4 regions of the Paenibacillus sp. sgz302190 genome follow, and region 4 is predicted to be linked to each of the others. Evidence: riboswitches for the same ligand, from Rfam matches in the RefSeq annotation. Region 4 holds a riboswitch; each other region holds the start of a gene.

Evidence for each region. A riboswitch is a leader RNA that binds a small molecule or an ion and turns the genes downstream of it on or off. The one in region 4 is predicted to bind cyclic di-AMP.
Region 1: it holds a riboswitch for cyclic di-AMP, as region 4 does, so the genes downstream of both, AC6RNO_RS31065 (resuscitation-promoting factor) here and AC6RNO_RS16880 (CAP domain-containing protein) in region 4, are expected to answer to the same signal.
Region 2: it holds a riboswitch for cyclic di-AMP, as region 4 does, so the genes downstream of both, AC6RNO_RS15460 (KamA family radical SAM protein) here and AC6RNO_RS16880 (CAP domain-containing protein) in region 4, are expected to answer to the same signal.
Region 3: it holds a riboswitch for cyclic di-AMP, as region 4 does, so the genes downstream of both, AC6RNO_RS34900 (NlpC/P60 family protein) here and AC6RNO_RS16880 (CAP domain-containing protein) in region 4, are expected to answer to the same signal.

Annotation. Positions count from the first base shown of each region.
Region 1 is NZ_JBZYAO010000043.1:11,063-17,049, reverse strand. It holds gene rsmA (16S rRNA (adenine(1518)-N(6)/adenine(1519)-N(6))-dimethyltransferase RsmA) at 1-890, opposite strand, end outside; gene rnmV (ribonuclease M5) at 901-1,437, opposite strand; gene AC6RNO_RS31065 (resuscitation-promoting factor) at 1,555-2,694, opposite strand; cyclic di-AMP (ydaO/yuaA leader) riboswitch at 2,985-3,185, opposite strand; gene AC6RNO_RS31060 (ABC transporter ATP-binding protein) at 3,468-4,211, shown strand; gene AC6RNO_RS31055 (ABC transporter permease) at 4,208-5,437, shown strand; gene AC6RNO_RS31050 (TatD family hydrolase) at 5,423-5,987, opposite strand, start outside.
Region 2 is NZ_JBZYAO010000012.1:91,466-97,452, reverse strand. It holds gene AC6RNO_RS15465 (S-layer homology domain-containing protein) at 1-3,751, shown strand, start outside; cyclic di-AMP (ydaO/yuaA leader) riboswitch at 3,798-3,937, shown strand; gene AC6RNO_RS15460 (KamA family radical SAM protein) at 4,163-5,311, shown strand; gene AC6RNO_RS15455 (hypothetical protein) at 5,473-5,985, shown strand.
Region 3 is NZ_JBZYAO010000061.1:417-6,403, forward strand. It holds gene AC6RNO_RS34890 (HD-GYP domain-containing protein) at 1-520, shown strand, start outside; gene AC6RNO_RS34895 (LytA/YqiH family protein) at 670-1,104, opposite strand; gene AC6RNO_RS34900 (NlpC/P60 family protein) at 1,228-1,701, opposite strand; cyclic di-AMP (ydaO/yuaA leader) riboswitch at 1,705-1,842, opposite strand; gene AC6RNO_RS34905 (hypothetical protein) at 2,044-2,862, opposite strand; gene AC6RNO_RS34910 (M1 family aminopeptidase) at 2,878-4,878, opposite strand; gene AC6RNO_RS34915 (TetR/AcrR family transcriptional regulator) at 5,017-5,601, shown strand; gene AC6RNO_RS34920 (SMR family transporter) at 5,608-5,967, shown strand; gene AC6RNO_RS34925 (DMT family transporter) at 5,984-5,987, shown strand, end outside.
Region 4 is NZ_JBZYAO010000014.1:9,881-15,867, forward strand. It holds gene AC6RNO_RS16860 (nitroreductase family protein) at 112-738, shown strand; gene AC6RNO_RS16865 (stalk domain-containing protein) at 1,009-2,496, shown strand; gene AC6RNO_RS16870 (TetR/AcrR family transcriptional regulator) at 2,675-3,340, shown strand; gene AC6RNO_RS16875 (DUF4188 domain-containing protein) at 3,351-3,860, shown strand; gene AC6RNO_RS16880 (CAP domain-containing protein) at 3,947-4,828, opposite strand; cyclic di-AMP (ydaO/yuaA leader) riboswitch at 4,836-4,972, opposite strand; gene AC6RNO_RS16885 (hypothetical protein) at 5,160-5,345, opposite strand; gene AC6RNO_RS16890 (DUF4062 domain-containing protein) at 5,342-5,987, opposite strand, start outside.

The DNA of each region.
Region 1 (5,987 bases), on a different contig from region 4:
CCGTGCGCGCGGAGGGCCGACGACAAGCGCGCGAACTCTTCCATGCTGAGCGTCTCACCGCGGCGCGAAGGCTCGATGCCGATGCCGTGCAGGAGCGCCTCCAGCTCAGCCTTGGTGTCTTTGGCAAAGAACCGCGCAGCCAGGTTGTTGTAAAGGGTTTTGCGCCGCTGGACGAAGGATGCCTGGACGACTTCGAAGAAGAAGTCGGCGTCCGCCACCTCGACCGGCGGGGTTTGCCGTACGCGCAGCCGGATGACGGCGGAATCGACGTTCGGCTGCGGGACAAAGACGGTGCGCGGCACGATCGTGACAAGCTCCGGCTCGCAGTAGAACTGCACGGCAATGCTGAGGCTGCCGTAGTCTTTGGTGCCCGGGCGGGCCGCCATGCGGTCGGCCACCTCTTTTTGAATCATCACGACGATATTTTCCAGCGGAAGCTTCTCTTCGAGAAGCTTCATAATGATCGGCGTCGTGATGTAATAAGGCAGGTTGGCAACAACGCTGATGCCGCCAACACCGGCAAAATGCTGCCGGAACAGCTCCGGCAGGTCCAGCTTTAACACATCCCCACGCACGACCTGGGCATGGGGGTACGGCTCCAGCGTCTCGCCCAGGATGGGCAGCAGACGCTGGTCGATTTCGATGGCCAAGACGCGCCCAGCCTGCTTGGCCAACTGCTGGGTGAGCGCCCCGATGCCCGGGCCGATCTCCAGCGCGCCCTTGTCCGGGCCGAGCCCGGCGGCGGACACGATTTTGTGCAAAATATTCTGGTCTACGAGAAAATTTTGTCCGAGGCTCTTTTTCAGCACCAGATCGTGCTTCTTAAGTATTTCTTTCGTTCTGTTCGGTGTAGCGACATCCTCAGGAAGCGCCCGGTTGGAAGTATTCATGTCACAGCCCTCATTTATTTAGTAATTCTACCGCCGCTTCAAACTCCTCGCGGGTGATTTGAAACATCGCACAGCGCTTGTAAAATTGCTTGCCGTTGCAGTAGCCGATGCCGAGCGCCTTGCCTGCCTCCAGCCTCCGGGAGGCCGCTTCGGCGTGGACGATGAGTCCCGCCGCCATCAGGTCCTCCCAGGTGACCAGGGAGACGGCTCCTTCATACTCCGTCCGCAAATTGCTCAGCGCCTGCCGGATCGTCTCCGGCGACGCGTTCTCAACCCCGATGTCGCCCTTGTACTCCGCCTGCTCCTGCGTAATAAAGGCATGCTTGCAGCCGGGCACCTTCGCCGCCACGATTTTGCGGATCCGCTCCCCTGCATGATCCGGATCGGTCAAAATAATAACTCCGCGCCGCTCCTGAGCCAGCGCGATCCGTTTCAACACGGCCGGACCTATTGCGGAGCCGCCGGTTTCGATCGTATCCGCCTCCACGGCCCGGCGAATCGCTGCGGTATCGTCTTTGCCCTCGACAACGATAACTTCTTTTATCATACAACGTTCCTTTCCCTGTACGCACAAAAAGAAGAGGGGTCTCCTCTTCTTTTGCCATTCGTGAACGACCTATCTATCTATATATACATTCTGCCCATGCAGAAACCGGATTACCCCTTAATTCTCAGTCGGCTTCTTCGGCCCTACGACATAGACGGTATAACCGTTCTTCGTGCCGAATTTGTTGGCATAGCTCTCATCTTCGAAGTAAACGTCGATCGTTTGCCCTTTCACGGCGCTGCCTGTATCTTCAGCGCGCCGGAAGCCAATACCGTCGATGTACACCCACCATCCGAGCGGAATAACCTTCGGATCTACCGCGATCGTTCTGCCTTCGGTGACTGTAGTTCCTGTAAACGTCTTGCCAAACCCGGGGCTGTCCGCGGATTTGCCGGTAGACTCCACTCCCGCCGAATATGCGGTGAGTTTCACGTTTTTGAGAATTTGTTTGTAGCCGAATTTGACGCCATTCTTTGAAATTTCATCCACGCTAGGGGATGAGGCCGATAAAGCGACGACCGGATTTTTCGTGCCGATGGCAACGACTTTTTTCACACTTTCCGTTTGAACCTGTTCATCTACAACTGCTTCGGAAACCAAAACGCCGTCTTCGAATACTTTTTCCATTTTTTTCAACAGAACGCCCTCTTTGCCTTCCTGGACGACCTGTTCCTTGCCTTTGAGCAGCGATGCATCGTTCTTCTTCTCGGTATCGAACGCGATCGGTTCCGTTGTTTCGTTCTGCTCTTTCTTTACCCTGACAACTTTGACTGTATCGCCGGGTAAAAGCGAAGATGCCGGTTCAGGAGTGACTCGGTCAAGCTCCCCAAGTGCAATATGTAAATCCTGCAATGCACTTTCAACCGTTCTTGCAGTTGTGTAAACAGTGGTGGTCTTTCCATCAGCAGTCAATTGAATCGGTGACGCATGATCGATCACGAATTTCTCTCCGCCCTTGATCGGAGTCGTGAGCGCTGCAGAAACTTGATCGTGTTCACCAATCTTAATGGCTTGTTCATCCAGTAGGCGTTGCAGGACCCATTGCTTCGTATGCACAACGGTTTCTTGTCCATTCACAACTACGGATACGCTCTTGGTAGCCGTACCGTACAACAACACCAAAAACATGAAAGTCATAGCGATTGAAATCATACCTAGGCTTAAAATCAAACGCAAGTTTTCATGCTTCCATCGTAGTGCCAAGGACATGCTGGATGATCGACTTACATGGGTCTCGGTTAAAGAGATGTTGCCCACTTCTTCGGTCCTCCTTCAAAGCCTCGCCGCCCGTGTGTTACGCATGATTAAATTAGACGCGACTAAGGTCAGTTTGTGATTAACTTAATAAGCCTCTCCAGCTTTGCAGCGGAGTTCACCCGACAACAACGCGGCCATTACCGGACGCTGCTGCGGTAGTCCCACCTCCTTCGCTTTTCATCCTATGATCATCTAGCCTGCACTATCTCGAAAAAATGAAAAGACCAGCGGAAAGAGGACTCTTCCCGTGGCCTTGTATGCATAGAAAAATACAACCAGACACGACAATCGTTACCTCTCTCGGTACGCTTACGAGGTTAGCTGACGGATTCGGACGTGAGAGTCGCCCTACCTGGACAACAAGCTGCTTGCTCGTTGTCGTTGGATTCACCCCTGATATTCATTCTGCTGGCATTCGGCGGTTGCATGTGCTTCCGAATGTTTGCAGCGGTTCCCCCGTTCCCATAAATGGAACTCAGCGAATGGAAATTTGGCAAATTGGTTATTAAGTTATTATGAAAAGTATATTACGCTGTAAATCTAAACCTGTAAAGGGATTATCGCCCGCTAAAAAGGGCGGAATTCGGAAATAATAAACATTTCCGGCTATAAATCTTGGTCTTTAGTACGTTTTTCTCATTATAACGTATTCTGACGCTTTTTTTCGCAATTCTTACGTTTAAATTAGGCTTTAATAGCAATTTTGTTTATAATGGGGATGGGTGAAATTGGTTCAAAAATGCCAATAATTTGCTGAAAAGGAAGGCCTTTCGATGAACCCCATTCTACAAGTCGACTCCCTCTACGGGGGATATCTTCCAGGAAAACCTGTCCTGCACGGACTTACTTTTTCAATCCGCCAAGGTGAAATGATGGGCTTGATCGGACTCAACGGCGCAGGCAAAAGCACGACAATCAAAAATATTCTCGGCCTGCTTCATCCGCAAAAAGGCACGATCCGCGTCAGCGGCCTCACCCTGGCGGAAGACCCGCTCGCCTACCGAGCAGCGTACGCTTACGTTCCCGAATCGCCCGAGCTTTACGAGGAACTGACCATCCGCGAGCATCTGGAGCTGACGGCCATGGCATACGGGCTGACCAAGGAGCAGTTCCTGACCCGATCCCAGGCGCTTTTGGAAGAGTTCCAAATGAAGGACAAGCTGAACAGCTTTTCCAGCCATCTGTCCAAAGGCATGAAGCAGAAGGTAATGATCATGAATGCGTTTTTGATCGAGCCCGCCTTGTACATTATCGATGAGCCCTTTCTCGGGCTTGACCCGCTGGCCATCCGCTCGCTGCTTGAGCTTATGGTCCGCATGAAGCGAAGAGGAGCCAGCTTCCTCATCTCCTCGCACATTTTGTCAACGATTGAAAAATATTGCGACAGCTATGTCGTTTTGCATCGCGGCAAAATGGCCGCCCAGGGAGATTTGGGCGAACTGCGGGTGCAAACCGGGCTTGCCAAAGCGTCGCTCGACGACATTTTTTACGAGCTGGTTCAAGGTGATTCGGTATGAAGGACATGGAGGTCAATATCACTGGTTTATGGCAGCAGCGCCTGGGGCGGTATTTAAAGGAAGCTTCGGGGTACTGGCTCTACGCGGCGCGCAGCAACTTTGTCGGCTTCATGTTGTTTCTTGTCATTATTTCTTCCTATTATTATGCCAAAACGTTGCAGCAGCTTCCGACAAATTATCCGTATCTGTGGATCGCTTTGCTGCTGCTTGTTCCGCTGCTCGGGTCGAGCCCGATTCGAACGCTGGTCCGGGACGCGGACCGCATGTTCCTGCTGCGGATCGAGCGTCAGATGGGCGCTTACTTTCGCAGCGCGCTTCTTTACAGCTTTACGCTGCAAGCCTTCTGGTCGCTGATTGCGCTTGTCGTGCTGTGGCCCCTGTACCGTCACTGCGAGGGTGCGGCCGCTCAGCCGTTCGTCCTGATGCTGATGCTGATCCTGCTGGTCAAATTCGCCAACATATTGGCCGGTTGGTATGAGAGCCGCTTCGTTCACACCTATGCAAGAACGGCCTCCGTCGTATTCCGCTGGGTAGCGTCGCTCGTTATCGTCGCCGTGCAGTTCGACCGCAGCTTCTTTTGGGCGAGCGCAGCCGCGCTCGTTCTGATTTTGCTCTGGTTGGCGGCAGCCCGTTTTGCGGCCGTCTATACGATCGGCTGGGATTATCTCATTGCCAAAGAGAAGCAGCAGCAGGCTCGTCTGTACATGTTCTTCAACTGGTTCGTCGATGTGCCCCAGCTGCCGACGAGGATTGCGCGCCGCAGCTGGATTAGCGGAATTACGCGCTATATCCCTTTCAAGCAGGACGCATCCTATTTATACTTGTATGCCAAAACATTGCTGCGCACGGAGCTGTTCGGCATCGTTCAGCGGATTACACTGCTCGGGGCGCTCGCCATCTTCGTTGTCTCCGGCGATGTGGCCAGGGCAGCCGCTTTTCTCATCGTGATTTTGATTTCCACCGTTCAATTGACCGGCATCGAGCGTGCGCACCGCTATACGTTTTGGCTGGAAATGTACCCGCTGAACCGGATGACGAAAGCCGGATCGATCGCTTTTCTCATCTGGTGCGTGCTGCTTGCCCAAATCTGTGTGCTTACGATTCCGCTCCTGCTGCGCTCTGCGGCCGTATACGCGCTTGTCCCTGCAGGCAGCCTCCTGCTGGTCTCGTTCATCTGCGGCGTTGTGCTCCGCCGCAAATATCGCGCCGCTCTACTTGAGACCTAGCAGCCGAATAGCATTCCCTGTCGTAATAGCCGCCAGTTCCTCCAGGCTGATTCCGCGAATTTCCGCGGCGGTTTCGGCGACAAGCCGGACATACGCCGTTTCGTTGCGCTTGCCGCGGTAAGGATGCGGAGTCAGATAAGGGGCGTCCGTCTCAATGAGCAGCCGGTCAAGCGGCACTTGCGCCAGCACCTCTTTGGGCTGTCTGGCGTTCTTGAACGTGACGGGCCCGCCGAACGAAATGTGGAAATTCATATCCAGACACTGCTTGGCCGTCTCCCAACTGCCCGAGAAGCAGTGCATGATCCCTCCCACTTCCGCCGCCTTCTCCTCTTTTAACACCTGCAAAACATCCTGGTGCGCATCCCGGTTATGAATGACGATTGGCATGCCGAGCTTGCGCGCCAAACGAATCTGTTCGCGGAATATGCGATCCTGCACATCCTTCGGCGAAGTATCCCAGTAATAGTCCAGGCCGATTTCTCCGATGGCGACCACCTTTTCGTGCTTGCACAGCTCCTCGATCCATTCCAGATCTCCCGGCTGCATGAAC
Region 2 (5,987 bases), on a different contig from region 4:
ACTCACATTTCCTGTGCAAGCAGCGGAACTATGGAGTCAATATGCCAAGATCGGATCGACCGGCAATAATGCGCCCGGCGGGTTTTCGAATCCGACCGGAGTAGCGGTAGACAGTAGTGGGAATGTATATGTGGCGGATAACAATAACCATCGTATCCAGAAGCTGGATACAGCCACCGGAGTGTGGAACGAGTGGAAAAAGAGCGGCGATGGGCCGGCGTATGGAAGCGGTTTGGGCGAGTTTTCCAATCCGGCAGGCGTAGCGGTAGGCGTCAGCGGGAACGTGTATGTGGCGGATACCAGTAATCATCGCATTCAGAAGCTGACGGTATCCACAGGAGTATGGAGCGAATGGAAGAAAAGCGGAGGGGGCGCGGGAAGCGGCCTGGGCGAGTTTAATAATCCGAGAGGCGTGGCTGTAGACAATAGCGGGAATGTGTATGTGGCGGATGCTTGGAATCATCGCATTCAGAAATTGGATGCAGTTACTGGCGTGTGGAGCGAGTGGAAGAAGAGCGGGGGCGGTAAAGGGAGCGGGTTAGGCGAGTTTAATTTTCCATCCCGCGTTGCGCTGGACAGCAGCGGCAATATGTACGTGGCGGATACCGGCAACCATCGCATTCAGAAGCTGACGGTATCCACGGGAGTATGGAGCGAGTGGAAGAAGAGCGGAGGAGGCGCGGGAAGCGGTCCGGGCGAGTTTAATAATCCGTACGACGTTGCCGTAGACAACAACGGGAATATATACGTGGCCGAGTATGGCAACCATCGCATTCAAAAGCTGACGGTATCCACAGGAGTATGGAGCGAGTGGAAGAAGAACGGCGGTGGTTCGGGCAGCGGCCTGGGAGAGTTTAATCAACCCAAAGGCATAGCGGTGGATGGAAGCGGGAATGTGTATGTGGCCGATTCTGGCAATGAGCGCATTCAGAAGCTGACGGTATCCACAGGAGTATGGATCGAATGGGTATATAGGGGAGCGGTTGCCGGCAAAGGCTTGGGCGAGTTTAGTTATCCGAGCGGTGTGGCGGTGGACAGCGAGCGGAATGTGTATGTGGCCGATTACGATAATCATCGCATCCAGAAGCTGACGGTGTCCACAGGAATATGGAGCGAGTGGAAGAAGAGCGGAGGCGGTTCGGGTGACGGTCTTGGAGAGTTTGAGAATCCGACCGACGTTGCTGTAGACAGCAATGGGAATGTATACGTGGCCGATCGTGATAACCACCGTATCCAGAAGCTTACGGCATCCACGGGAGCATGGAGAGAGTGGAAGAAGAGCGGAGGCGGCAAAGGAAGCGGCCGTGGGGAATTTGATTATCCGAGCGGAGTGGCGGTAGATCGCAGCGGGAATGTGTACGTGGCGGATACGAATAACAGTCGTATTCAGAAGCTGGATGCAGTCACGGGAGTATGGAGCGAGTGGAAAAAGAGCGGAGGGGGCGCGGGAAGCGGCCTCGGAGAATTTTATGGACCTTCCGGCATCGAGGTGGACGGCAGCGGAAATGTGTATGTAGCGGATACCAATAACCACCGTATCCAGAAGCTGACGGCAGCTACAGGAGTATGGAGTGAGTGGAAGAAGAGCGGCGGCGGTTCGGGGAAAGGCCTTGGAGAATTTGACGAGCCTTACAGCGTGGCGGTAGATGCCGGCGGGAATGTATACGTTGCTGACATGAGCAACAATCGCATCCAGAAGCTGGACGTTTCCACGGGGGTGTGGAGAGAATGGAAGAAGAGCGGAGGCGGAGAGGGAAGCGGCCTTGGGGAATTTATTAGTCCAAGCGGTGTAGCGATAGATAGCGGAAACACTGTATATGTCGCTGATTTCGGCAACCACCGTATCCAGAAATTATCTGAGATAACTACCCCTCCGGACGTACCGACCGATGTAAAATCGGAGGTGGCGGAAGGCCAATCGCAAGCAAAGGTCAGTTTTACGGCCCCGCTCAACGATGGAGGCAGCCTCATAACCGGCTATACGGTAACTTCAAGTCCGGGAGGATTGACGTGGACGGGTACAAGCAGCCCAATCACGGTTACGGGCTTAACGTATGGGACGGCATATACGTTTACGGTTGTAGCGACGAATAGCGCAGGAAACTCCGGCCCTTCGGCCGCATCGAACAGCGTGACACCGACAGCGCCGGGAGTGCCTGCTGCGGTACCTGACGCCCCGACGGGCGTAACCGCCGTTGCAGCCAACGGCGGAGCGAAGGTAAGCTTCAATGCGCCATCCAGCAATGGAGGCAGTGAGATCGTCGGCTACACCGTGACCTCGATTCCGGGAGGACTGACTGCAACCGGAACCGGCAGCCCAATCACAGTTACGGGCTTAACGTATGGCACGACCTATACGTTTACTGTGGCGGCGATTAACAGCGTTGGCAGCAGCCCTGTTTCTGCCGTTTCTAATACCGTAAGACTGGAGATCCCTTCCGACGGCGACAGTGGTGGAAGTACGCCGCCACAGTCGATGCCTTCGACTACATCGCAACCTGATAAAACGGGCGTTACCGTTCTCATTAACGGCAAATCGGTGAATGTTGGGACGGCCAAGGTGACGAGCGTAAATTCACAGACGGTAACAACCATCAGCATTGACCGGGACAAGCTGGGGGATCTATTGGCGAAGGAAGGGCGATTCGCTGTGGTGACGATGCTGGCGGATGCCAAATCCGATGTCGTGCGCGGAGAGCTTGACGGACAGATGATCAGCAAAATGGAACTGCAGCAAGCGGTATTGGAAATAAAAACAGATAAAGCGACCTATAACTTACCGGCCGGGCAGATCGACATCCAATCGATTTCGAATCAGTTGGGCAAATCGGCAGCCTTGGAGGATATCAAGATTCAAATCGAAATTGCTGTGTCAAAAACGCCGGCGCAAGGGGTTCTGAAAGAATCCGGGGAAGGGAAAATTTCGGTCGTTGTCCCGCCGCTTGATTTTACGGTAAGAGCTTTTTATAAGGACAAGACGATCGAAGTCAACGGGTTCAAAGCTTATGTTGAACGTACAATAGCGATTCCGGATGGCGTTGATCCTGACAAAATCACAACTGGTGTCGTGGTTGAAACGGATGGAACGCTGCGCCATGTGCCGACCAAGATCGTGCGGCTGGACGGCAAGCTTTATGCCAAGATAAACAGCATGACGAATAGTGCCTATTCCGTCGTATGGCATCCGGTTGAGTTTAAGGATGCGGAGGCGCACTGGGCCAAAGAAGCGATAAACGATATGGGATCGCGTATGATCATCAATGGCGTCGGCAAAGGCTTCTTCAATCCCGATCAAGATATTACACGAGCGGAGTTTGCGGCAATTTTGATTCGCGGATTAGGAGTGCAGCCAAAAGCAGGGGCACTGTCTTTCTCTGACGTTAATTCGAAAGATTGGTATGCCGGCGCGGTTGGAACGGCCTTCGCGTACAACCTGATTAGTGGTTTTGAAGACGGCACCTTCCGCCCGAATGATAAGATTACACGCGAACAAGCGATGGTGATCATGGCCAGAGCAATGGCTATTACAGGGCTCAAAGCGAAGTCTTCCGCAAATGCAGGACAGCTATTGAACTCCTTCACCGACGCGGGTACGATATCGAATTGGGCGAAGAACGGGATTTCCGACTGCTTGGCATCCGGGATCTTTTCCGGACGAAACGGCGCCGTGCTGGATCCTGGAGCCTTCATATCAAGAGCGGAGGTTTCCGTTATTGTTCAAAGACTTCTGCGAAAGTCCGATCTGATTTAATGCGGAATCCCGCTGCGTCATTGACTCTCCGGCGGTGTTTGTGTAAGATAAAAATACGCTTAATTTCCGGTTTAACGAATCGGAAAGCGGGGGAACCAATCTTTTTGGGGCGAATCATGATGTTTATGTAGGGAACCATCTTTCCCGAGCCCGGCAGCTAACCTCGTCAGCAGTAGGTGGGTCATAGTTGCATTGTGTTATATTTGCATTTGCTGACCCGTTTATTCGGGTCTTTTTGCGTTCAATTGGACCCGACGTATAGTTTTCGGCCCGGAGGCATCGACATGTCCTCTTGCCGGCTATAAGACGGGTCATTTTTATTTTGCAGCTTTGATCCGCGGAAGGAGGAGATAGATAGCCGTCTTGGATTCGTTGAAAGCCAACATTCTGTCTTTTCAAGGAGGATGAAATATGCCGCAACCGAAATATATTACCGATATTGATAAAATCCTGGAGATTCCCGAACGCGATCGAACAAGGTTGAAGCAAATAACGGAAAAATTCGTGTTTCGCGTAAACGATTATTACTTGAAACTGATAGATTGGAACAACCCGGAAGATCCGATCAAGAAATTGATCGTTCCCAATGACGGGGAGCTGTCCGAATATGGAAGGTGGGACGCGTCGGATGAGGACACGAATTACGTCGTTCCCGGCTGCCAGCATAAATACAGGACGACGGCCCTTTTGATCGTATCCGAGGTTTGCGGCGCTTACTGCCGCTATTGTTTCCGCAAGCGGTTGTTCCGCAACGATGTCAGCGAGGCGATGTCGAACGTCGACCCGGGGCTGGCCTATATCGCCCGGCACAAGGAGATCAACAATGTGCTGCTGACGGGAGGGGACAGTTTGATCCTTTCCACGGCAAGGCTGAACGGCATCTTCGAACGGTTGAGAGCGATCGACCATGTGAAGATCATTCGGCTCGGCTCGAAAATTCCCGTGTTCAATCCGATGCGGATCTACGAAGACGAGAAGCTGCTGGAGTCCATCCGGAAGCATTCCGACTCGGAGCGCCGCATCTACGTGATGGCGCATATCAATCATCCGCGCGAAATTACGGCGGAAGCGAAGAGGGGCTTCGAAGCGCTCCATCAAGCGGGAGCGATTGTCGTGAACCAAACGCCTGTTCTAAAAGGGATCAATGATCGGCCCGAGGTGCTTGCGGAGCTGCTGGATAAGCTTTCGTGGGCGGGTGTCACGCCTTATTATTTTTTCATTAACCGGCCCGTCGCCGGCAATAAAGATTTCGTACTGCCGCTGGAACGCGTGTACCGGATCGTGGAAGAGGCGAAGGCCCTCACGTCCGGCCTGGGCAAGCGTGTCCGCCTATCGATGAGTCACACTTCCGGCAAAATCGAAATTTTGGCCATCGAGAATGGGAAGGCTTATTTGAAATACCATCAATCCCGGGACGACCAGTACGGGAAATTTATGGCGCTCGACTGCCCTGAGCATGCGGCCTGGTTCGATGATTTGCCCGGAAATGAGCAGTTCTGGAACAAGCCGAAAAAGAAAAACGACAACATTGTCTCCGCCAACGAATTGCTAAGCCGCTAACCGTTTTCTCATGCGCCGCCGCTAACCGTACCTGTACCCGGGAGGGGGCCGCGCCTCCGTCTCGGGACGTAGGGAAAATCGTTCCAGGGGTGCTGGCGGAGCAAGCCGATTTATTCTAGAATGAAGTAAATATTGATTTTATGGAATAGCGGAGGTAAACGGTGGATAAGAAGACGCTGCTTGGAGCACTTCTCGTCTTGGCGGGAATTTTCTTCTTCTTTACGAGTCAGGGAAATGCGATGGATCCTGGGATGGTGTTCGCCTATTTTTGGCCAAGTTTGTTTGTCATTCCTTTGGGGCTCCTGTTTCATTGGATGTATTTCTATGCGACTCGGCGGCGTGGGGCCGGATTGTTGATTCCGGGAGGGATTCTCCTTGTGGCCGGAGGCGTATGCCAGATTTCCATGCTGTTCGACATCTGGGAGTATACGTGGCCGGGATTCCCGCTGGCGGTAGCGTTCGGGCTGCTGGAGTTTTACTGGTTCGGCGGCAAAAACAGATGGATCCTCCTTCCCGTCTTTATTCTGGGAAGCGTTTCGGTGATCTTTTTCGCCATCTTCACGCTTGGGAGTATCATCAGCCTGAACATTATGGGGCAGTCTTCGCTGGCGATCGGGTTGATTGTCGTAGGGTTGATCGTTATGTTGACCAAGAAACAAGGGTACGACGCATAAGT
Region 3 (5,987 bases), on a different contig from region 4:
ATACGAGCATAGTTTGCGGGTGGGAAAATTATGCAAGATGATGGCAAGTCTTCTGCAATTGGACGAAAAACAAACGCGTCAGTTAATCCAGGGAGGCTGCTTGCACGATATCGGTAAGCTTTTAATACCGGATCAAATTCTGTTGAAGGATTCGGCGCTCACCGACCAGGAATGGAAAATTATGCAGCAGCATCCCGTTCTGGGCTCCAACATGATGATGGCGTTCACCGATTTGGACCCGAAGATCGCGGAAATCATTCTGTATCATCACGAACGCTGGAACGGCCAAGGGTATCCCAGCGGATTAAGCGGCGAGAACATTCCTGCTTTTGCCCGGATTTGTGCAATTATCGATGCTTTCGACAGCATGGTTTCCGACCGTCCGTACCGCAAAGGCTTATCGATCAACACGGCGGTACAAGAACTTTTGTCACACAGCGGGACGCAGTTTGACCCGGACTATGTAGCCCTCTTTTTAAGTTTGTCCGAATCGTTTCCGGACGTATATCCATTCAAATAAACCGGCCGAGACGGCGGCAACGACTCGATATTAACGTTAAACAGGCGTCTATGTCAATAAATAAGCCGACGGCGCGGCGCTTCCGAACAAAATCCCCCCGGACTTTCCCGAAAGGACAGTCGGAGGGATTCTTTTTTGCGCAAAGAGAGCTACTGTTTTTTAGCGATTTTGGTTAAAATGAGCTGTTTAAGCGAAGCGTCGCCTTCTATGGCTTGTTCTTTATATTCAAACTCTACCTGATCGTCTTTCTTGAACTTTTGCACGGCATCTGCCGTACCGTCTCCCAGCTGGAAAGCGGCGGCTTTCTCGTCCACGATAAGCTCGACCGTATGCGGATCGGCCAGGCCTACATAGCGTCCCGTTCCTTTTTTCACGGCTGCTGCATCCGCCTGCGGCGTTGCGGACGGGACAGGAGTAACTGTCGGGCTGACTGCCGGACTGGCCGCTGCTGACGGTTCCGGCGTCCTCTCGCTGTTATTCCCGGAGGGGGCATCGCTGCCGCAGGCTGCCAAAGCCAGCGTCAGCGCACTGCTTACCAGCAAGCAGGCCAACTGCCGCTGCCGGCTTTTCTTCGTCTTGTTCATTTCATCACCTCATCTATTGGACGCGGCAGATAAGGTTATGGTTTAGAATAGAAAAAAGCCCTGCAAGCCGCTCAAGAAACGAGCGGTGCTTTGCCGGGGCTTTTTTCACATAAATCGATCAAATTACTTGGATTCAGCAGTCAGTTGGTTGTAAATATCGTCCCACAAAACGCGGCGGGCCGATACGTACCGTTTGGAGTAATAAGACTCACTTAGTTTGTTCTTCATAACACCTTTATCGGTAGCCGAGTGGATGAATTCACCGTCTCCCAAATAGATGCCTACGTGAGAAATACCTTTGCCGTCTGTGTTGAAAAAGACCAAATCGCCTTTGCGCAAGTCCTTTTTATCAACCCAGTTGCCTTCTTCGTCTTGAGCTTTGGAACTATGGGGAAGGTCGATACCGAATTGCGCGAACACGTAAGCGGTAAATCCGGAGCAATCAAAGCCTTTCGTTGTCGTACCCGCATACTTGTACGGAGTTCCGAGCAATCCGTCAACCGTTTCATCCAAAGTGGATTGTGCTGCGAAAACACTTCCTGCACCAATACTCAAACACAAAACAAGACTGACAACGAGAGCAACAACCTTTTTCAACTGCTTGTCTCCTTCCGGTGCCTACGAGGTTAGCTGGAGGGTTCGGTTGAAGGTTCCCTATGATCCCTGTGTTGCGAGATCAATTCACCCGGAATGGTTCCCCCGTTTCCCAAAAAATCGGGAATTCGGCATGAAATGTTGGTTTATTTTTCCTAGTGCTTAGGATTCGGCATAAATATCTAAAATCCTCCTTCCAAGTGCACTATTCTATAAAAATATGTGAAATAGTTCGGAAAATAGACAAAAAAAAGCCCCTTTTTCAGGGGCTTGAGCATATTTTCCGATATTTGGGCGTTTTTCGCTGAATATTGCTCATAGATTTAGAGAGTTGGCGGGCGTTCGCTACGAATTTGCTTTGGCGGACCACAACTGATATTGAGAGGCTAGTACCCACATTTGCAAAAATATGTTGAAAAGCGGGAACAGCTGATAAATGAGAAGGGCAATCAGACCTGCCCAGATGTAGGAAGCGATGACGTTGACACCCGTCAATAGTCCCGACCCGATCAAAAGCAGCAGAGCGATGCCGACGATAGGAAGCAGGTGCCGGACAAAGGCGAGCAGGGTGGAGAGAATTCCGCTTCCGGCAGCGAGCGCGAACTGCAGATGCATGAAGAGGAGATGCATGAGAAATCCGTATGCAAGCATTCCGGCCAGCCATGGCAGCATGTCAACGGCGGCGTTCTCGTAAGATCCGCTTTGCGCAAAGATCGACTCGGCCTTCGGGATCAGCCAGGCGAGGGGAAGCAGCGTCAGCGCGATCCGTACTGCGTAGCAGAGGAAAAAGGAGAGCCACATCTCCGATATGCCTTTAAAGAAGCGGTATCCCGCATTTTGGTCGGTGTGGATCAGCGAATAGTAGATGCCGGCGTTCAGCAGCGGCGTAAGCAGCATGCGGCTAGCGAGAAGCACTGCCAGCCACCATAAATAGGAATGGCTCAGGTCCGTTTTGAACAGTTGAAACTGGCTTTCGGCCAGGAACAAATGCAGCGTCTGCTTGGGCTGGCCGTTTCCCGGAAAGCGATGCATGAGCGGCACGAGCACCGATTGCACCATTTTATAGAGGAGGGCTCCCCAACCCATTTGATACAGGAACAGCATGATGACCGCAAAAGGCTGCCGCAGCGCCGCCCGATAGCCGGACTTCATATAAAGAGTCATGCAGCGTTCTCCTTTCTACCAGGCTACCCAGCCGGAGATCGTTTGTAAAAGCTGAATGATGCCGAGGTTCAAACGTATTTTCCATTTGGGGTCTATCCGGGCCGACATGAAATTGTTGATATGCTTGTTTTCCAGCACGAGCGAATAGCCCGGATCGATGCGAACCCACTCGACGGGAGCAGCATTCGTCAACTTGTACTCGATGCTGCTCTCCGCGCCGTTCCAGACCTTATCCAGTGCGGTGCCATCGGTAAAATGGAATTGAATCGGCACCTCCGGGGAATTGCCGCCCCGTTTGGAGATTAGCACGGTGCTCTCATATCCGGGTTTGCCGTCTGCCAGTGCCGCAGGCTTCACTTGAATCCGATCAACCGCAAAGTCCATCATCATGCTGCCGTACACATACTGGTTGAAAAAATCGTCCCATTTCGCTTTGGTGACTTCCTCCACAACATGTTGAAAATCTTTGGTCGAAGGATGCTTGAACTCCCAGCGGTGGAAGTAGGTCGTCATGATGCGGTCCATCGTCTTGGCGCCGACCTGCTTTTCGATGGCTTTCAGCACCAGCTTGCCGCGTATGTACACATTATCCGCATATTCGCCATGCCCTTTGTAATCCCAGGCATTCAGTTTAAGCGCGTTGGGCGAGGTCACATAGCTGGCCTCTACAGGCAGATTCGGCGAAACGCCGTATTCCGCCTCCATGACTTTGTCCTCCGCGTAGGAGGTGAAGCCTTCGTCCAGCCAAGCTTCTTCGAACTCGTTGGAAGCGACGAGGCCGTAAAAAAATTGATGGCCGATTTCATGAACGACCACCCGTTCCAGCTCCAAATCGGGCTTCTTGTCGCTGGCTCCCCATGCGGTGACCAAGGTCGGATACTCCATCCCGCCTGCGCCGTTGCCGCCTTCCGGAGGGACGACGATGGAGAGCGTGGAGTAAGGGTACGTACCGTACCACTGGCTGAAGCGGGAAAGCGCCTTTTTGGCTGCGTACATGTAGCGGTCTTTTAAATTTTGATGCTTCGGGTCGAGGTAGAGCTTGATTTTGACGCCGGGCACCTGCGCCGTGGCGAACGGCTCTTCCACGTATACGAAGTTCGGCGAAGCCGACCAGGCGAAATCGTGCACGTCCTCGGCGTAAAACTGGTAGGTTTTCGTGTTGCTGTCCGACACCGGGGGTTTTACGGGGAACCCCGTCGCGGCGACAATATAGTTGGACGGCACTTTGATGACAACGTCATAGATGCCAAAATCGGAGTAAAACTCCGAGTTGCCATGGTACTGATGGAGGTTCCAGCCATCGGCCGTACGGCCTCTTGTTCCCGCCGGCTCATACGCGGCGATTTTGGGGAACCACTGCCCGGCCATGACGAAATCGCCGACATAACCCATTCGCGCGAAGGCTGCAGGCAGCTTGACGAGAAACTCCGTTTTGAACGTGACCCGCTCACCGGGGCCCACCGCTTTGGGCAGAGGCAGCTTAAGCAGGGTATGATCGTCCTTATTGCCGTCATCGGGCTGAACAAACTCCATGCGCATGCTTAAGTCATTGCCGTCCAAAGTTTTGACCGATAAAAGCTCCATGCTGCCGATACTGTCGGCTTTCGCTTTGTCTTGACGCAGTTTGCCTCCCGACTCGCGCATAAAAGTCGTCTTCTTGGATTGGAATGCATTCGGATATAAATGCAAATACAGTTCTTGCACAGGCGTACCGCCCGGATTCTCCCAGGTTATCGTTTGCTGTCCTTTAATTTGCCTGGTGTCGGCCGCATATTCCACGTTCATGTGATACTCGGCAATTCGGTAACTGAGCGGTTCGGGAGCCGATTTCTCCGGTGCTTGGGCGGATTCGGGCTGCTGCTTGGCCGGCGTCTGCGGAGCCGGTTCTTCGAGCGCTGCAGGTATCGCGGGCTTGAAAGTGGATGGGAGGAGCGATTCGGACAGTAGAACTGCACCTGCGGCGAGCAGCACGACGAAGGCCCACTGCACCGTGCGGTTTTTGAACAATGGATTCATGATATTCACCCCGTTGACAAGCATCTACAGCATGTATATGTAGACAACCCGGGTATTATTTCTGAAAAGAGAAATTTGCTTTTTTCGCATGAAAGAGCTATAGTTTCCCTAACTAATATTAGTTAGGTAGTGAAAGCGATGAGTGCTGAGAGCATACGAGAAGCTGCCCTTGAATTGTTCGCAAGTCAGGGATATGAGAAGACGACGCTAGGCGATATTGCCCGCAAAGTAGGCATTAAGACGCCATCCATCTACGCGCATTACGCTTCCAAGGAAGATCTGTTCTTCGCAGTGACCGAAGAAGTGATTAACAATTACGTGTATGTCATGCGCGACCAATACGGTAAGGAAACCGATGCCGATCCCGAGCGGCAGATCCGGCTCTATTTTCGCCACGTTACGGATACGATCGGCAATGACCGTTATCATTTGTTTTACAAGCGGTTTATCTTTTTCCCGCCGGAGGCGCTGAAGGAGAAGCTGCTGAAGCCTTTTCTTCAAGGGGAGAGCGACATGACGAGCAGCCTGATCCGGATATACGAGGCGGGCGCTGCGGCCGGACAATTCCGGCGGATGGAGCCCGAGGCGTTCGTGGCGGCTTTTTACTGCGCGGTGGACGGTCTGTACATGGAGTTTCAGCTGTATGAAGAAGCCGAATTCCGCAAGCGGAAGCAATTTGTATGGGAGTTTTTTATCGCAGGATTACGCTGCGGCAAGGAGTGAAGGGACATGAATAAATATTGGCTGTATGTTGTCATAGCAGGCATTATAGAAATATTCTGGGTCACCGGTTTGAAATACTCCGAATTGTGGTGGGAGTGGCTGATCGTGTTTGCGTTCATATCGTTCAGCTTTTTCCTGCTGCTCAAAGCATGCGCGATGCTGCCGACCGGCACGGTCTATACGGTATTTACGGGAATCGGTACGATAGGTACGGTGCTGACGGAGATGTTATTTTTCCATGAGCCTGTGAATGTGTATAAGCTGCTGTTGGTTGCGCTGCTGCTCATCGGGATCATCGGGTTGAAGAAGGTCACGCATGCGGCCGGCGACGCCCGGGGTCATCATCAGGAGAAACATCAGGTTTAAAGGAGGCCGATTGGTCATGG
Region 4 (5,987 bases):
GGGTCTTGACTATTGCTTCCCAATACTATATCTTAATATTAAGATAATCAATTTAAAGATTTTTCGAATTTGTTCTACATACAGCATACTAGAAAATGGAGAGTGGACACAATGACCGATTTTATTTCTTTAGTCAAAGAGCGCAGATCCGCCAACAAGTTTATTCCCGATATCGAACTGCCGGACCATGAGCTGGAGGAAATTTTTAACCTTGTCAAATTCGCTCCGTCGGCATTCAATTTGCAGCACGCCCACTATGTCGTCGTTAAGGACCCTGCTGTCAAAGATGAAGTGTACCATGCAGCGGCGCAGCAATACAAAGTAAAATCGGCATCGGCGGTTATCGCGGTGCTGGGCAATATGGATGCTTACAAGGATGTAGCGAAAATAAATGAAGGCTTTTTGCATCTGGGCGTTTTTAATAAGCAAGAATATGATATGACAGTCGAATCGGTGACCCGGTTTTATGAAGAGCGCGGCGACACATTCATGCGGGAAGAGGCCATTCGGAACGCAAGCTTGTCGGCCCAGTTATTTATGCTGGCTGCAAAAGAAAGAGGCTGGGATACTTGCCCGATGATCGGATTCGATCCCGAAGCTTTGCGGCAGGTGCTGCAAATTCCGGATCGGTATGCAATCGCTTTGCTGGTGACTATTGGGAAAGAGGACACTTCCAAAAGAAGGCCGCGCGGCTACCGCAAACCGACCGGCGAGTTCGTCAGCTACAACCGGTATTGATGGGTTCAAAACGAAAAAAAAGGAGCTGATCGATTGGCGAGTTCAAGCCCCCCAATTGCCCCGTTTCTCATGTTTGCCGGCAAGGCGAAGACAAATACGGCGTGTCGTGGCAATTGAACCTTGCAAAAAACTAGTACAACGAGGCCGGGGACAGAAGCGAGCGCAATCCTCGGCCTTTCTTTTGCCGATGGGCGCTTTGCGGCGGGCTGCCGAGCCCGCAAAACTACGAATGAGCGGACGAGTTTGTTTAAAATTGGGGGAACTGATTGGATGAAGAGTAAGCTGCAAATATTTATCGCGTTATGGGGGGCCCTATCGTTATCGCTGCTGGTGCCGACCGCCTATTCGAAGGAAACGGTTCCGGCGGCGAAGCAGACGGTCGTCCTGAAAGTAAGCGATCCGGTTGCGACGGTCAACGGCAAACAGGTGGCTTTGCAGACGGCGCCGATCCTGCTGAATAATGTTACGCTTGTACCTCTGCGCTTCATAAGCGAAACGTTTGGCGCAAATGTGAAGTGGGAGGAGAAGAAGCGCGGCATTACGATACAGGACAAGGAACAAACGATCGAGCTTGTGATCGATGACGCATGGTCGCAGGTGAACGGAACGCGCTCCAAATTGGAGCAGCCTGCCGTTATTGTCAACGAAACGGCGATGGTTCCTTTGCGATTCGTAGCCGAAAGCTTGCATCTGACCGTCAGTTACGACGAAACTGTTAAGCAGATTCAAATAACTTCGAACGAGCGGAAAGCGGAAGCCGAACAGGCCGCAGCGCCTGCCAGACAGCGTTTGGAGCATGTGACCGTAGATCATCTAACGGCTGACTGGCGATATCCAAAATCTTTCGACAAGCTGAAATTAGCCCCTCTCTCGACCAAGAGCGTGGCGGCGGCCAAAAATAATCAGGTTTATATCCTTGAAAATGACACGATTACAGGATCAGGACTCGTCATCAAGAAATACGATCCGAATGCTTCAGAGAAGCTTTCTCTGGTAACTGCGATTAACGAGAAGTTCAACTTTGATTATACCGTTAAAAATGACAAAATTCGTTTTATTTACTCGTCGTTCGTTCCCGAGAGATTGATTTACAATGACGCGACCGGCGCTTTGTACGTGCTCGGCGAAAGCACAACGGAGGACCCGCGTTTGCGAACGGTCGTGTATTCCATTTTGCCGGAAGTGAAAATGATTACATATCAGTTTGAAACGCCCGGCTTTTTCAACATCGAGGATAATTTTTTTGCTTCTCTTGACGAGCAAACGTATTATTACGGGGACCCGCACACGCGGTCGGTCTATTCGGCAAAAAAAGGCGAGAAGATGGCTCTGTTCGCCGATTCCGGCACCGAGGGCGTAACCCGAATGATCTCCACGGTAAAAGACGGCGTCACGTATGTGTTTGACAAAAACGGAAAAACGATATTCAAACTTACGGACAATGGGCTGAAAAAAGCAGCCGCAGTATCTGTCGACACGGATTCGATAACCAGGCTGTCAGCCTCCAATGGATACTTCTATGTCCTGGATAAAAACTCGCTCATTCATCGAATCGATCCGAATGGCGAAATATCCGTTTACGCCGATCTTCAAGGCGTTACATACAACAGGGGGATCTTCAATATCCCGGAGACGCAGATACAGCAGTCGGACCCGTTGACGTTGGACCGAAACCGTATATTGATGTCTGCGGATAGCAATGGCAATATTTTTCTTATCGACGATGACATTTTAAAACGCATCAACATTTATCCGTGAGAAATACCCCGCCGCGGCACAATCGCTGCTTGGCGGTAAAACCAACCTCTAACGCGGCCGCTCATCATTGAATGGCCGCGTTAGAGGTTTTCTCATTGACATAAAACTTTACTTGAGTTAATTTATAAATATAAGTTCACAAATGGATGACAATAAGTACGCAGAGAAGGTGAAGGATATGAGAGCGGGAAACCGGCAATCGGTACGCCATAGCAAAAGCAAAATGCCGCTGAGGGAGATTAAAAAAGCCCGCGCGAAGCTGGCTGTTTTTCAGGCCAGTCTTGAATTGATCGGCGAAAATACGTTTCGCGCCGTGTACGTCGACGATATTTGCCGGCGGGCGGAAATATCGAAGGTGACGTTTTTTAAGTTTTTCCCGCAAAAAGAAGACGTACTCATTTATTTCATGCTCGTTTGGCTGACGCGGCGGCTTGTGGAGCTTCGGGAAGAGCAGAAGCGGGGGATGGCCGCGATCCGCCATATTTTCGGCAAGGTGGCCGAGGACGCGAAGAAACAGCCGGGACTGATGCTCAGCCTGATCGGGTTTCTTGCGGAGCAGAAAATGCACCCTTGCATGCCCGATTTGAACGAAGCGGAATTGCATCTGCTGTTTCCCGGCAAGGAGGAGCTGGCCGCTTCCGTCGACCCGAATCTTGACAAACGCTTCCGGCAGTTTGTCGAGGAGGCCAAACAAGACGGCGGCATTGACGCCGAGCGGGATACCGAAAACTTGGTAGCGATGCTGGTCACGCTGTTTTACGGCGCTTATTTAACCGCTCATATGTTCAAAGCTTCGGATTACATGGCTTTTTACGACATGCATTTACAATTCATCGGAAAGTAGGGTGTTTTCTATGGCAAAAGTCGTTCCGGGCCGGTATACGGCCCAAATGGGGGATTCATTCGTCGTATTTATTATCGGAATGCGTGTCAACAAGCTCTGGGCCGTCCATAAATGGTGGCCTGTTATGAGCGCGATGCCCAAAATGCTGAAAGAATTGTACAGCCATCCCGAGCTCGGATTTTTACACTCCGAATATTTGTTAAGCTGGCGCGGAGTGACGCTGATCCAGTACTGGAAGTCGTTCGATGATCTGGAAAAATACGCGCGCGGCGGCGTGCACTTGAAAGCGTGGCAGGCATTCAACCGGAGCGTCGGCACGGACGGGACGGTCGGCATTTTTCATGAGACGTATCTCATGAAGGAGGGGCAGTATGAATGCGTGTACGGCAATATGCCGCGCATGGGGCTTGGGGCTGCAGGCGAACATGTGCCGGCTACGGGAAAAAGGGAGACCGCCCGCAGAAGAACGGGCGGAACCAACGATCCCGCCGTACCGACTCCGCCGAATCCCGCGGTATAATCTGAAGCGAACTGCGGGACAATAGTAGCGAATAGCAAAACAACCGTTTCCGGAGGGTTCGGAAACGGTTGTCGTATGAATCAATATTAATTGGCGATAAATTCTTGAACCCATTCGTTGTTGTAAAAGGCTACGCCAATTTTCGTGTAGTTAGGGCTTAAGATGTTTTGGCGATGACCTTCGCTGTTCATCCAGGCAGTCATAACTTCTTGCGGAGTTTGCTGCCCCATGGCAATATTTTCGCCGGCATACGTGTACTGGATTCCGTATTTGGTCATCATATCGAACGGAGATCCGTAAGTTGGCGAAGTGTGATCGAAGTAATGGTTGTTGTACATGTCTTTCGCTTTATCAAGCGCCATAGCAGCCAAACTGGAGTCGCTTGTAAGCGGGCTCAAGCCTGCTTTGGCCCGTTCCTGATTGACCAGGGTGACGACTTGATCGGCATACGCGGAGCTCGAAGTATCCGTAGTCGTGCCTGTTGTCGTTCCTGTATCAGTGCCTGTGGAAGGCTGTGTCGTTGTTCCTGTGTCAGTGCCTGTAGAAGGTTGTGTCGTCGTACCTGTGCCACTGCCTGTGTCAGTACCCGTAGAAGGCGTATCCGTCGGAGTTGTGCCGGTGGAAGGCGTTCCGGTATTCGAGTCTGAGTCATGATGTCTTACGTGATGGTAAGAACCCGATGGCATATTGTAATTGCCGGGAGATTTAAACAGGCCGGCCCAGTTGCTCGGATCAAACAATTGCGGATATTGCTGAAGCAAGCTGTCCAGGGAAGTTCCTTGAGAATTTCCTTGCTGGAGTCCTTGCTGAAGTAATTGCTGAATGTTTTGCTGAAGCCCTTGCGGGAGCCCCTGCAGATTGCCGATGACTTGGCCGTTCACAGTGTAAGTAGCTGCGGATGCCGCTCCGGAACTTACGATCATGCCTAATACCAGCGCACCTGTGATAGCTGTTTTCTTGAAACGCATTAAAACCATCCTCTCCTTTTTTGGCCTACGAGGTTAGCTGACGGATTCGGGTCAAAGAGAAATCACCCTGCCATTTTGCAATGGCTTCACCCCAAATAAAGAGGTTCCCCCGTGCATCTTTCGATGCTTTGGCCGTTTTGTTTGCTCAGCAAGAACAGCAGTTTCCCGCGTCCTTCTGTGGGTTTCATTCTAGCATAGAAAACTAGGGGGGATCACCCCTCAAATGTTTCCATTGATAGAAACAGGCAGCCGCAACAAAAAAGCCCGGCCGTCAGGTTTCCCTGATCTGGCCGCGCTTGGCGTCGTTTCGGTTGGTATGTACGCTGTTCGCTTATCGGCGTCTTGCTGCCGCGAACCGGCTTTTTATCAATTCCAAAGCTTTCGTGCTTTCTTCCTTTTGCTCTCTTAGCAAATCTTGAAAGCTCTTGTTGGGAGAAACAAAAAGCAGCGCGTCTTTGGGCTGCTCGCCTACGGCTACCGACACTTTTCCGTTAATGGATACATATACAGTTGTCATGGCTGCATCCCTCCGATCATTTTCCGGGCAAATTCAAAAACCATAGGGTTCTGGTTCATTATAGCATATAATACGTCATCTCGAAAAGTGACAAACTTCCGCGCATCCCAGCCGGAATCGGCCCGAAAGTGGCAGGTCATGACCCGGTCCTGGCATTTTACCGTTAAGTAGAGCGTTTGCTTGGCTTCATTGAAAAAAAGCTGCTCCGGATTGTCCCTTTTCGCCGTAATCGATACGTACGATTTTTCATTATTCAACAGAAAAAAAGGTTCGCTAGTCGTATTCCCGACTTCCAGCAGCAAATTCATCCGCCCGTTGTCGCGCGTATATATCGTAACGGCCGAGCAATCATGAAAGGCGCCGATGTCCTCGGACATATAGTTTCCGTAATGGCGCTTCACCATTCTGCCTTTGAGCTTGCTCATAAAATCGGTGAAAAAGAGCGCCATCCGATCTTTCGGTAAATGTTGAAAAAGCGGAATATTGCGCTCGATGAATTGAGCGAACTCTTCATGCAGTTGAATTTGTTTCGTATACGTTTCGAACGTAGCTTCAAGCGGAAGCAGCAGAACGCCTCTGCGCATCAAGTCGCTGAAATAGTCTTTCCAGTCGATAGAGACACCCAGTGAGAGCTCTTCCATA